3 regions of the Megasphaera indica genome follow, and region 2 is predicted to be linked to each of the others. Evidence: riboswitches for the same ligand, from Rfam matches in the RefSeq annotation. Region 2 holds a riboswitch; each other region holds the start of a gene.
What was found. Region 2 has a riboswitch for S-adenosylmethionine ahead of metK (methionine adenosyltransferase). Riboswitches for the same ligand answer to the same signal wherever they lie in the genome.
Positions count from the first base shown of each region.

Region 1: linked by a shared signal. The riboswitch ahead of ACFCTO_RS00495 (branched-chain amino acid transport system II carrier protein) and the one ahead of metK (methionine adenosyltransferase) in region 2 are both predicted to bind S-adenosylmethionine.
Region 3: linked by a shared signal. The riboswitch ahead of ACFCTO_RS08040 (hypothetical protein) and the one ahead of metK (methionine adenosyltransferase) in region 2 are both predicted to bind S-adenosylmethionine.

Region 1 covers NZ_JBKKJR010000001.1:89,370-92,646, reverse strand. Annotated here, with positions in the region: gene ACFCTO_RS00500 (aldehyde dehydrogenase family protein) at 1-390, opposite strand, end outside; gene ACFCTO_RS00495 (branched-chain amino acid transport system II carrier protein) at 552-1,874, opposite strand; SAM riboswitch class I at 1,971-2,069, opposite strand; gene nth (endonuclease III) at 2,148-2,780, opposite strand; gene larE (ATP-dependent sacrificial sulfur transferase LarE) at 2,782-3,277, opposite strand, start outside.
Region 2 covers NZ_JBKKJR010000011.1:62,899-66,175, forward strand. Annotated here, with positions in the region: gene ACFCTO_RS07175 (hypothetical protein) at 1-1,105, opposite strand, end outside; SAM riboswitch class I at 1,261-1,361, shown strand; gene metK (methionine adenosyltransferase) at 1,421-2,611, shown strand; gene priA (replication restart helicase PriA) at 2,737-3,277, shown strand, end outside.
Region 3 covers NZ_JBKKJR010000014.1:17,964-21,240, forward strand. Annotated here, with positions in the region: gene ACFCTO_RS08030 (hypothetical protein) at 151-477, shown strand; gene ACFCTO_RS08035 (PPC domain-containing DNA-binding protein) at 702-1,151, shown strand; SAM riboswitch class I at 1,264-1,366, shown strand; gene ACFCTO_RS08040 (hypothetical protein) at 1,470-1,940, shown strand; gene ACFCTO_RS08045 (hypothetical protein) at 2,047-2,262, shown strand; gene ACFCTO_RS08050 (helix-turn-helix domain-containing protein) at 2,314-2,667, opposite strand; gene ACFCTO_RS08055 (DUF739 family protein) at 2,817-3,029, shown strand; gene ACFCTO_RS08060 (hypothetical protein) at 3,061-3,277, shown strand, end outside.

The DNA.
Region 1 (3,277 bases), on a different contig from region 2:
GACGGATTGGGACAGATGTTCGACCAGTGGCAATTCCGGTGCCAAGTCGATATACGACTGGGTCCGCACGAACTGGTAGCCAATATGGTTGGTCCTGGCAAAGGCTACAGGCGCCCCTAATTCCTTGACGACGGCGTCGACGAACTGCGGTTCCAATCTAATCATCTGGACCAGCAGGTTCTTCATGAAGGTGATGCGGTCTTCCAGCGGCATAGCCGACCAGGCCGGGAAAGCTTTGGCAGCCGCCTGGGCAGCGGCAGCGACATCATCGGCACCAGCCGCGGCGACAGTGGCGAAGATTTCTTTCGTCGCCGGATTTTCTACGTCAATATATTGGCCAGACAAGGGCGCCACCCACTGGCCATCGATATATAGTTTTTTCAAATCCATGAAATTACCCCCTTTTACTCGAGATTATTCTTTAATTATAGAGATAAGTCATTGATTATGCAAGTCGGGAAAAAAATAGACTGCCTAAAAGGCAGTCTATTTTTAGTGGCTAGTAGGGGCGCCCACGTGGCGCCCCTACAGACTCCATACCACAAACTATCTTATTTCGCTTCGGCTTCTACGGGTTCTGAGGCGGATACGAAATGGCCGATGATGGAGCCACCGATGAGGCCGATGATGAAGGGCACGATCCAGCCGAAACCGTATGTGGACAGGGGCGTAGCGGCGACGATGGCTTTAGCAAAGCCCAGGCTGCTCAGGCCCGGCAGGGATTCCAAAAGGGCGAAGATCGTGACCAGGTAGACAGAGCCCTTGTAAGCACCGTTATTGGGCATGAAGCGGCCGATGATGCCCAAGACCAGGAGGGCCAGGCACGGCGGATAGCAGACGCCGAAAATCCAGCCGATGTAGGTGACGATACCGTCGACGCCGAGGAGGGCCGTCAGGGCCGACAAGATGCAGCAGGCGACGGCGACTTGTTTATAGCTGATGCGGTTGCCCGTAGCCGTGCTGGTGAATTCGGCAACGGCGGCAATCTGACCGATGGCTGTCGTCAGGCAGGCCAGGACGACGGCGATGCCCATGGGAACCATGACCCACGTGCCGACGCGCTGGATGATGGCGACCAGGAGTTCCGCACGGCCGATGTTCTGCGCATAGTCACCACTGACACAGGCGCCCATGTAGAGCAGGCTGCCGTAGATAATGAGCAGCAGGACGAAGGAAACGATGCCGCAGTAGATGAGCACTTTATTGCGCTGGCCGACGGTCGTATAGCCCTTGCCGTAAATGGAGCTGATGAAGACAGCGGCCATGATGAAGCTGACCAGGACGTCGCCCGTATTATAGCCGCCGAGGAAGGCATTGACGAAGGGATGGTCCACAGCCGGAGCGACGGGCGTCCCCAGTGGATTGAAGATGCCGACGAAGGCGACGATGACCAGGATTAGGGCCAGGAGCGGCGTCAGGTATTTGCCCATGCGGTCCATGACGTTGTTCTGGTCGGCAACGAAGAAGAAGCTGATGACGAAATAGGCGATGACCAGCGGGATGAACGGTGCTGCCGGCAGGTTGCCCTGGATGCCGAGCTGGATGGCCGTCGCACACGTACGGGGAATGGAAACGAAGGTACAGACCAGCATGAGGGCTGCCAGGAGGACGTTATACGTATTCTTCCCTACCCGTTCAGTAATGGAGTGGACGTCGCCGTTGAGGCCGATGACGATGAGCGTGAAGATAGGAAGAAAAATACCCGAAAGGGTCAGGCCAGCCAGGCCGGACAGGAAATCGCTGCCGCTGTTCAAACCGAGCTGGGGCGGGAAAATCAAATTGCCGGCGCCAAAATAGGTGGCAAAGAAGGCGAATCCCAGGATGAGCACATCCAGCCCCCGGATAGCCTTGCCGCCAGAAGAGTTGTTGTTCATGAAAATACCCCCTAAGAATGATTGAATGATGTGAAAATAAGTACATAATACGCCAAAAGAAAAGAGGCGCTGCCTCCAAGCTGCGCCTCAGTCATAATGATATCTTTCAGGAATAGCCTGTAGGAATTGGCACCTTACCGTAGGCAGGTTGCCGCAGCGTCATCGGGCCCGTCCCTCAGCTGCTCTCGATATAACTTATGAAATTTGTCTGTATTGGTGTTATTTTATAAAATTTTTAACGACTTGTCAATGTATTTATTTTGATTTAACGTTTTACTTCTGACAACTGGGACAAAGGTCAGCCAAAAAGCAGTTATCGCATAAAGGCTTGCGGGCTTTGCAGACCCGGCGGCCATGCCAGATGAGCCAATGATGGGCCCGGCTCCACCATTCCTTGGGAATGGCCTTCTGCAGGCCCTTTTCGACTTCCAGCGGCGTCGTCCCTTGGGCCAGCTGCAGACGGTTGGACACGCGGAAGACGTGGGTATCAACAGCAATGGCCGGCGTATTGAACAAGATACTGACCAGGACATTGGCCGTCTTGCGGCCGACGCCGGGCAGTTTCACCAGCTCATCGAAAGTCTGCGGCACTTGGCCATGATATTTTTCACAAAGGATGGCACAGTTGGCCAGGATATTCTTGGCCTTGCTGCGATAGAGGCCGCAGGTCCGTATCTTTTCTTCCAGTCCCGCCGTCCCCAGGGTCAGCATCTTTTCCGGCGTGTTATATTCCGGGAACATGCCGGCCGTCACGATATTGACCCGTTCGTCCGTACATTGGGCCGACAAGATGACGGCAATCATCAATTCAAAAGGAGAATTATAGTGCAGAGCCGGTTTCATGATACCGTACTGGTCCTGGAACCGCTGCAGCATTTCATCTTTTATTTTCTTTGAAATAGCCATATCACTTTACTTCCTCATCAGTATGGATTACGTCGTTCAGGCTGCCCATTTCATAGCCGCCCAAATCGAGGGTGACGTACGTAAAGCCCGTATCCTTGATGGCCCGGACGATTTCCTCCCGATGGGCCAGGACCGACGGGATTTCATCGACGGCGACTTCGATGCGGGCTACATCGCCGTGATAGCGGACGCGCAGGGAGCCCTGGACGTAAGGCGCTACGGCGGCTTCGGCCGCATCGATCTGAGCCAGGCGGTGCGGCGTCAGTTCCACGCCATACGGGACGCGGCTGGCCAGGCAGGCGGCACTCTGCTTATTCCAGGTCTGGAGGCCGAATTCCTTCGACAAAGCCCGGATATCCGCCTTGGCCAGGCCCGCTTCGATCATCGGGCTGCGGACGGCGTCGGATAATTCCTGCAGGGCTTTCATACCCGGCCGGTAATCACCGAGGTCATCGACATTCCCCCCGTCGACGACCCACTGATAGCCTTCGGCCTTG
Region 2 (3,277 bases):
CTTTCAGCATCCGGTCATCGCCCGGCTGGCCGCTGATGAGGAGGACGGCACCGAAACGGCGCTGGATGCGGCGCTGCCAGTCGGGATCGCCGCCGGCCAGGGCTATCTGACGGCCCGTGAGGAAGCGGTCCAGCTGGCGCGTATAATCGCGCTGGGTCATGAAGGAGGGCAGGTCCAGGCCGCGGTCTTCCGGGTCCCGGACGGAACGCGACGCTTCCTGGGGCGTCACTTTCCGCGGCGCCTGCCCTTTGGTCAGATCCGGCCGCACCTGGCGCTTGTTGAGTTCCTTGCGCAGGGCCAGGAGTTCGGCAATCTGGTTGGATGCCGTTTCCTTTATCTTTTCGATATACTGTTCCTGCTTGCGGATGCGGTCTTCGTACTGTTTGCGGTCCTGTTCGCGGCCCGTCCGTTCCGCATCGAGTTCCTGGCGCAGCCGTTCCAGTTCAGAAAGGACGGCCGTGCGGTTCTTGGCTTCCAGGCGCAGGCGCAGGAGTTCTTCCCGGTCGGCGTCCATCTGGGCTTTTTCTTCCCGCAGCTGCTGAAGTTCTTCTTTTTCTTTGCCCATCATCATGGCCGGCGTTTCCTGGCCGCCAGTGACGGCTTCGTCGGACCAGGGCTGGTCGCAGATGGCCATGAGATAGATGCCCAGGGCATGGGCTGCCGCGTGCTTGGCCATCTGCACGTCTTCAAAGACGTCGGTCAAGCCGAGAATCTGACTGTCCGTCTGGAGCATGAGCAGGTCGATGATGCCCATATAGGAAAAAGATTCCATAGTCTGCGCCATATCGTAGCGTTCGAGGTGGATCGTGCCGGCGTAGATTTCTTCCGGGTTCTGTTTGGACGTATAATACGTATTGATGAGCAGCCGGTCGGCCGTCCGTTCGTAGATGCGCAGTACCAAGGCGTCTTCCTGGTCTGTGCCGGTGTGGCGGCTGAAGGTCAGCCGTTCCTGGGAAAGAAGGGTCGTCACCAGGCTCGGGGTCTTGTACCATTTGCCGAATACTTCTACCCGCTTGGCCAGCCGCAGGTCGCCGGGCTTGCTGCAGGTTGCATAATCAAAATAAGGGTCGTTGAAGAATATATCTCTAGGCCGCAATTTGGTCATATCTAATCATCCTTTCTATCTTCTCCATTATAACCCTGCCTATAGGGCAACGTCTAGTAGACAGGGCAACGTCTAGTAGACAATGTTTTTTAGGCATAAAAAACACTTGCAAAATAGGCGGACTTGAATTATAATGGATGAGCAAACCAAATAAAGAACCATCAAGAGACGACGGAGGGACTGGCCCTGTGATGTCGCAGCAACCTTCAGCTATGAAAGGTGCTAATTCCAGCAGTGATATACTGGCAGATGGGGATTAGAAGCCCCTCTCATGAAGTCATGGATGAGGGGAATTTTTTTTAAGGAGGATCACTCATGGCAAAAAATCGTGAATTCTTTACATCCGAATCCGTCACCGAAGGCCATCCCGATAAAATGGCTGACCAGATTTCGGACAGCATTTTGGATGCCATTCTCGCAAAAGATAAAAACGCTCGTGTTGCCTGCGAAACCCTGGTAACGACTGGTATGGTACATGTCGTCGGTGAAATTTCTACGACGTGCTACGTCGATATCCCGCACATCGTCCGCGAAACGATTCGTGACATCGGCTATACCCGCGCTAAATATGGTTTTGACTGCGACACATGCGGCGTCCTCGTTTCCCTGGACGAACAGTCCCCGGACATCGCTATGGGCGTCGACGATGCCTTGGAAAAGAAAGAAGGCAATACGGATAAGTTCGATACTATCGGCGCTGGCGACCAGGGCATGATGTTCGGCTATGCTACCAACGAAACGGACGACTACATGCCGCTGCCGATTTCCCTGGCACACCGCCTGGCACGCCGCCTGGCCAAAGTCCGCAAAGACGGCACACTGCCGTATCTCCGTCCCGATGGCAAGACCCAGGTCACTGTCGAATATGAAGACGGCAAACCGGTCCGCATCGATACAATCGTCATTTCGGCACAGCACAGCCCCGAAGTCGGCCGCGAACAGATCGAAAGCGACCTCCTCGAATTCGTCATCAAACCGGAACTGCCGGAAGGCTTGTTCGACGACAAGACGAAACTCTTCATCAATCCGACTGGCCGTTTCGTCATCGGCGGTCCTCAGGGCGATTCGGGCCTCACAGGCCGTAAGATCATCGTCGATACCTATGGCGGCATGGCTCGTCATGGCGGCGGTGCTTTCTCCGGCAAGGACCCCACAAAAGTCGACCGCTCGGCCGCTTATGCAGCCCGTTACGTCGCCAAGAACGTCGTCGCTGCCGGCCTGGCCGATAAATGCGAAATCCAGCTGGCTTATGCCATCGGCGTGGCCCGCCCGGTTTCCATCCACGTCGAAACCTTCGGTACGGGCAAAGTCCCGAACGAAAAGATTGTCGAACTCATCGAAAAGAACTTCGACCTTCGTCCGGCTGGCATCATCGCCATGCTCGACTTGCAGCGCCCGATTTACAAACAGACTGCTGCCTATGGCCACTTCGGCCGCAACGACCTCGACCTGCCTTGGGAAAAGACAGACAAAGCCGAAACGCTCCGCAAAGAAGCCGGCTTATAAGAGGCGGTTCGATAAACTGAACATCCAGAAAAGAGGCTGTCCCATTAAGACAGCCTCTTTTTGGGTGTTGAGTTTGCAGTTTGTAGTTTTTTAGTGCGACAGCCCCATACAAAGGAGGTGTCCTTTTGATTGCTGAAATCATCATCAATACGACGGCGAAACGGCTGCAGCAGACTTTTTCCTATACCGTTCCCGATGGTCTGGCCGTCCGCGTCGGCAGCCGCGTCCTCGTGCCCTTTGGTCATCGCCGGGAAGAGGGCATCGTCGTCGCCCTCCATGAACAGCTGGACGAACCGGCCGATTTCACGCTGAAGCCCGTCGAAGGCCTGCTTTCGACGCAGACCGGCTTCCAGGAAGAAATGATCCGCACGGCCATCTGGATCCGCGACTACTATGTCTGCAACCTTTCCGAAGCCCTGCGCCTGTTCATGATCGACAAGAAGGGCTTGGTCCGCCAGGAACTCTTGTCCGTCGGCCCGGCTGCGCCTGTAAATCCTGAAGGGCGGCAGCTCCAGGCCTATGTCGCCGACAAGGGGAGCCGTGAAAAGGGCAGCCTTGTCCGCCGCTTCGGCAGGGACCTCGTCGAAACGGCCCTGGCCCGCCAGGTCCTGACCAGCCGGACTTATTACAAGAACCAGATTGCCGACAAGATGGAAGACTGGCTTT
Region 3 (3,277 bases), on a different contig from region 2:
ATGGTAAGTCTTTACGAATCACGAATCACATGACGTGTCATTAATTCTGAATTTACAAACTTCCTTTGCAGGACTTTATAAGTTTTTTGTAGAATCTATATAGCATATCTTGAGATTGAGAGGTAAGCTTTTTTAAGGAGGATGAGGCATATGATGAAACGAATTGTAAGTATGTTGCTATTTACTGGAACTTTATTGATAGGAAATACAGTGTTTGCCTTTTATGCAGATGAAAGCTCTGCTGTTAATCTTGGGATGGTTCAATCCTATAGCCGTTCAGCAATCAACGTTATTGATGATGACGGCACGGCGTATACTTTTGTTTATGATAATAGGCCTCATTCGGACTTAGGTTTTTGGAAACTTGAAAGCGAAGACCAGTGGCATCAATGGGAATTCGGCTTGCAACAACAATCTCACATGGAACAATTGGCTAGCTGTGGTTTCTATGCGTTGAAGACTCTTGGAAAATTGTAAGCGCTTGTGAAACGGGAAGGGCGTTATTATGAAGAAATTACTTATTTTCACTCATCCTTCGGGAATGTGTGGATTGAGCTTTGGTGTGGAGAATGGTAAAATCGTTTCGATTACAGCCTATATGGATCAATAGAGAGGGTACTCTACAAACGAACTAACAAGTCTCTTTTCTGGTGCCGGTCTTACAGTGGCAGTAGGTTATGATGTTACAGGAGGAATGACGTATGGATTATCGCAAATTTGGTGAAACTTATTATATTCGGATGGACAAGGGGGATGAAATCATCAGCACGATTCTGGGAATTTGTCAGAAAGAACAGATTGCATCGGCCATTTTTTCGGGCATCGGCGGGTGCCGTTCGGCAGAAATACAGACGTTCATCCCAGAAACGGGCAGTTTTGAAGTTCAAGAGCTGAAGGGGATGCTGGAGCTGGTTTCGTTGACAGGCAATATCGTCAGCGATGATGATGGAACTTATTTTCATCATACTCACGCTGCTTTTTCTTATAAACAGGATGGGGAACATCACGTTGCGGCAGGGCACATCAAATCGATAGAAGTACTGTACACGGCAGAAATCGAATTGCGCCCCGTTATAGGAGGACGGATTCGGCGGAAATATGACCCAGAAACGGGGACCGGCTTTTGGGATTTCGGGCCAGAAACGGATTAAGCTGGCCACTGTCTTGTACCTCCCGATGGTCGGCACTTCTGAGGATATTTTCACTTTATACCTAATAGTGTACTATTTGAGTAAACATTTTATATGTTTGATGAATGAATATCAATCATCCAGAGCAGTTGAGGGACTGGCCCTATGATGCTGCGGCAACCTCCGTGGGGACGGAAGGTGCCAATTCCAGCGGGAGTTTTCCCGGCAGATGAGCGAGAAATGGAAGGGATTTTGCGCGTCATCTGTAGCTGATGGCGCGCTTTTTTTATGGCTTTGTCATCGGCACGTCTTTATTTATTTTGTAAAAGGGGTGTTCGTATGAGTAACGAAGTATCTGCACAGGCCGTCAACCGGTCGGGCCTGTTGCGAAGCGAAGACTGGTGGGCCGTATGGCTCGGATTATTTATCGTCGTCCTCGGTGCCGGACAGATCTGGCACGTCGATTTGCTCGGCTGGGCTGCTAAGTTCGGTGTCTGGATTATCGTCTGGTTCATTTACCATCTCAATGACCCGCGGGCAGCCGTCGCATCCGGGGCTGGCAAGGTTTCCAAACGGGAAATCTGGGAACGCTTCCCGAAATTCATCATTGGCTTCGTCCTGGCCCTGGTCGTCATTTTTGCAGCTGGCTGCAGCCGGGCATCGTCGACGCTGCGAAAGCCGGCGCCGGACAGGCTAACCTCCTGCGGGCCGTCTTCTTTGGCCTCTGCTTCTTCTCTATCGGCCTGGTCACGAATGTACGCAAGCTCTGGAAATCCGGCCTGGGCCGTGTCATCGGCGTCTATGCCGTAGCCCTCGTCGGCTTCATCATCTGGGTCGGCCTGTTCATTTCTTACATCTTCTATCACGGCATTGTTCCGCCGACATTATAACTTCATCATAGAAAGGATTGATTGCTATGGCATCGCGAATCACTTCTGCCGCTTCGACGGCTGACGAATATTACTACAACCAAACCGTAACCCCGACAGACGCTGCGACCCATACGGGCCAGCTCGAACGGGATGCAGACGAATATTTCCCCTTGCAGCCCATCGAAAAGAAACTCTGTGCCTATTCCCTGGGATTGGGCCTGATGGCCTTGTTCATCGTCATCTTTGAAGTCTTCGGCTGAGGCTTATTATGGAAAAAGGGCTTGTCGCATGTGCGATAAGCCCTTTTTTATTTATTTTTCGTTGTCGAGATTTTTGAAGCGGACGAAGTCGAGGACGGCCTTCTTATTGGCATCGTCTAAGGTACGGTAGAGGGATAACAGCTGGGTTTCGTCAGGCGAGAGCGTACTGGTCAGGGAATCCGTGTCCGGTTCCATGCGCACGTCGTACCCCATGAGCCAGGATTCGGAGACATGGAGGGCACGGGCTATGAGCATGACATTGGTTTGTTTTGCTTTCCAACGTCCATTTATGTAGGAACTGATGATACCGCGGGTCAGGCCGGTTTTGCGGGCCAGGTCTACAGCGCGCATTTGACGGTATTCAAGGGCTTGTTTCAGGCGTTTTCCAAAAATATTATTTTCCATGGGGTAACCTCCTTTTTCTTCCACAAGTATACAATAAACGTTTAGAAATCTCAACATTTTGTGCAAAAAGCCTTGACGATAGGCTGTTTTTATAGTACTATTTTTTTGTGAAGAAAAGTACAGATTTCAAATCAAAAAAGGAGGACCCTATGACGTATGATTATTCTAAACTCTACGGCCGCATGGCAGAGATGGGCATTACCCGTGAAGAATTGGCAAGACAGTTGGAAATAAGCCGCTCTACGCTGTATTCTAAGCTGACTTCGCGGACTGAGTTCACGCAGGATGAAATCCGTAGATGTGTAGAGATTTTACGTCTGGATGTACGCGATTTGTCACTGTATTTTTTTAAGACTAAATAGTTTCGATACCAAATCAACAGGAGGGAAAAAGATGCTGAAAAAATGGATTTCCACAGGTGTATTTCTATTGTGCCTGATGTGCAGCCCTATGGCTTTTGCCTATGTCGATGATGCCGGTGTCATGAACCAGTTCGACTATGACAATGCGACACCCCTTTGGGATTACATCAATGCCAATGGTTATCGTTTCTATGGACAAAGCTCGATGGATGACCAGTACATCAAGACCGATAACAGCATGTTCATCA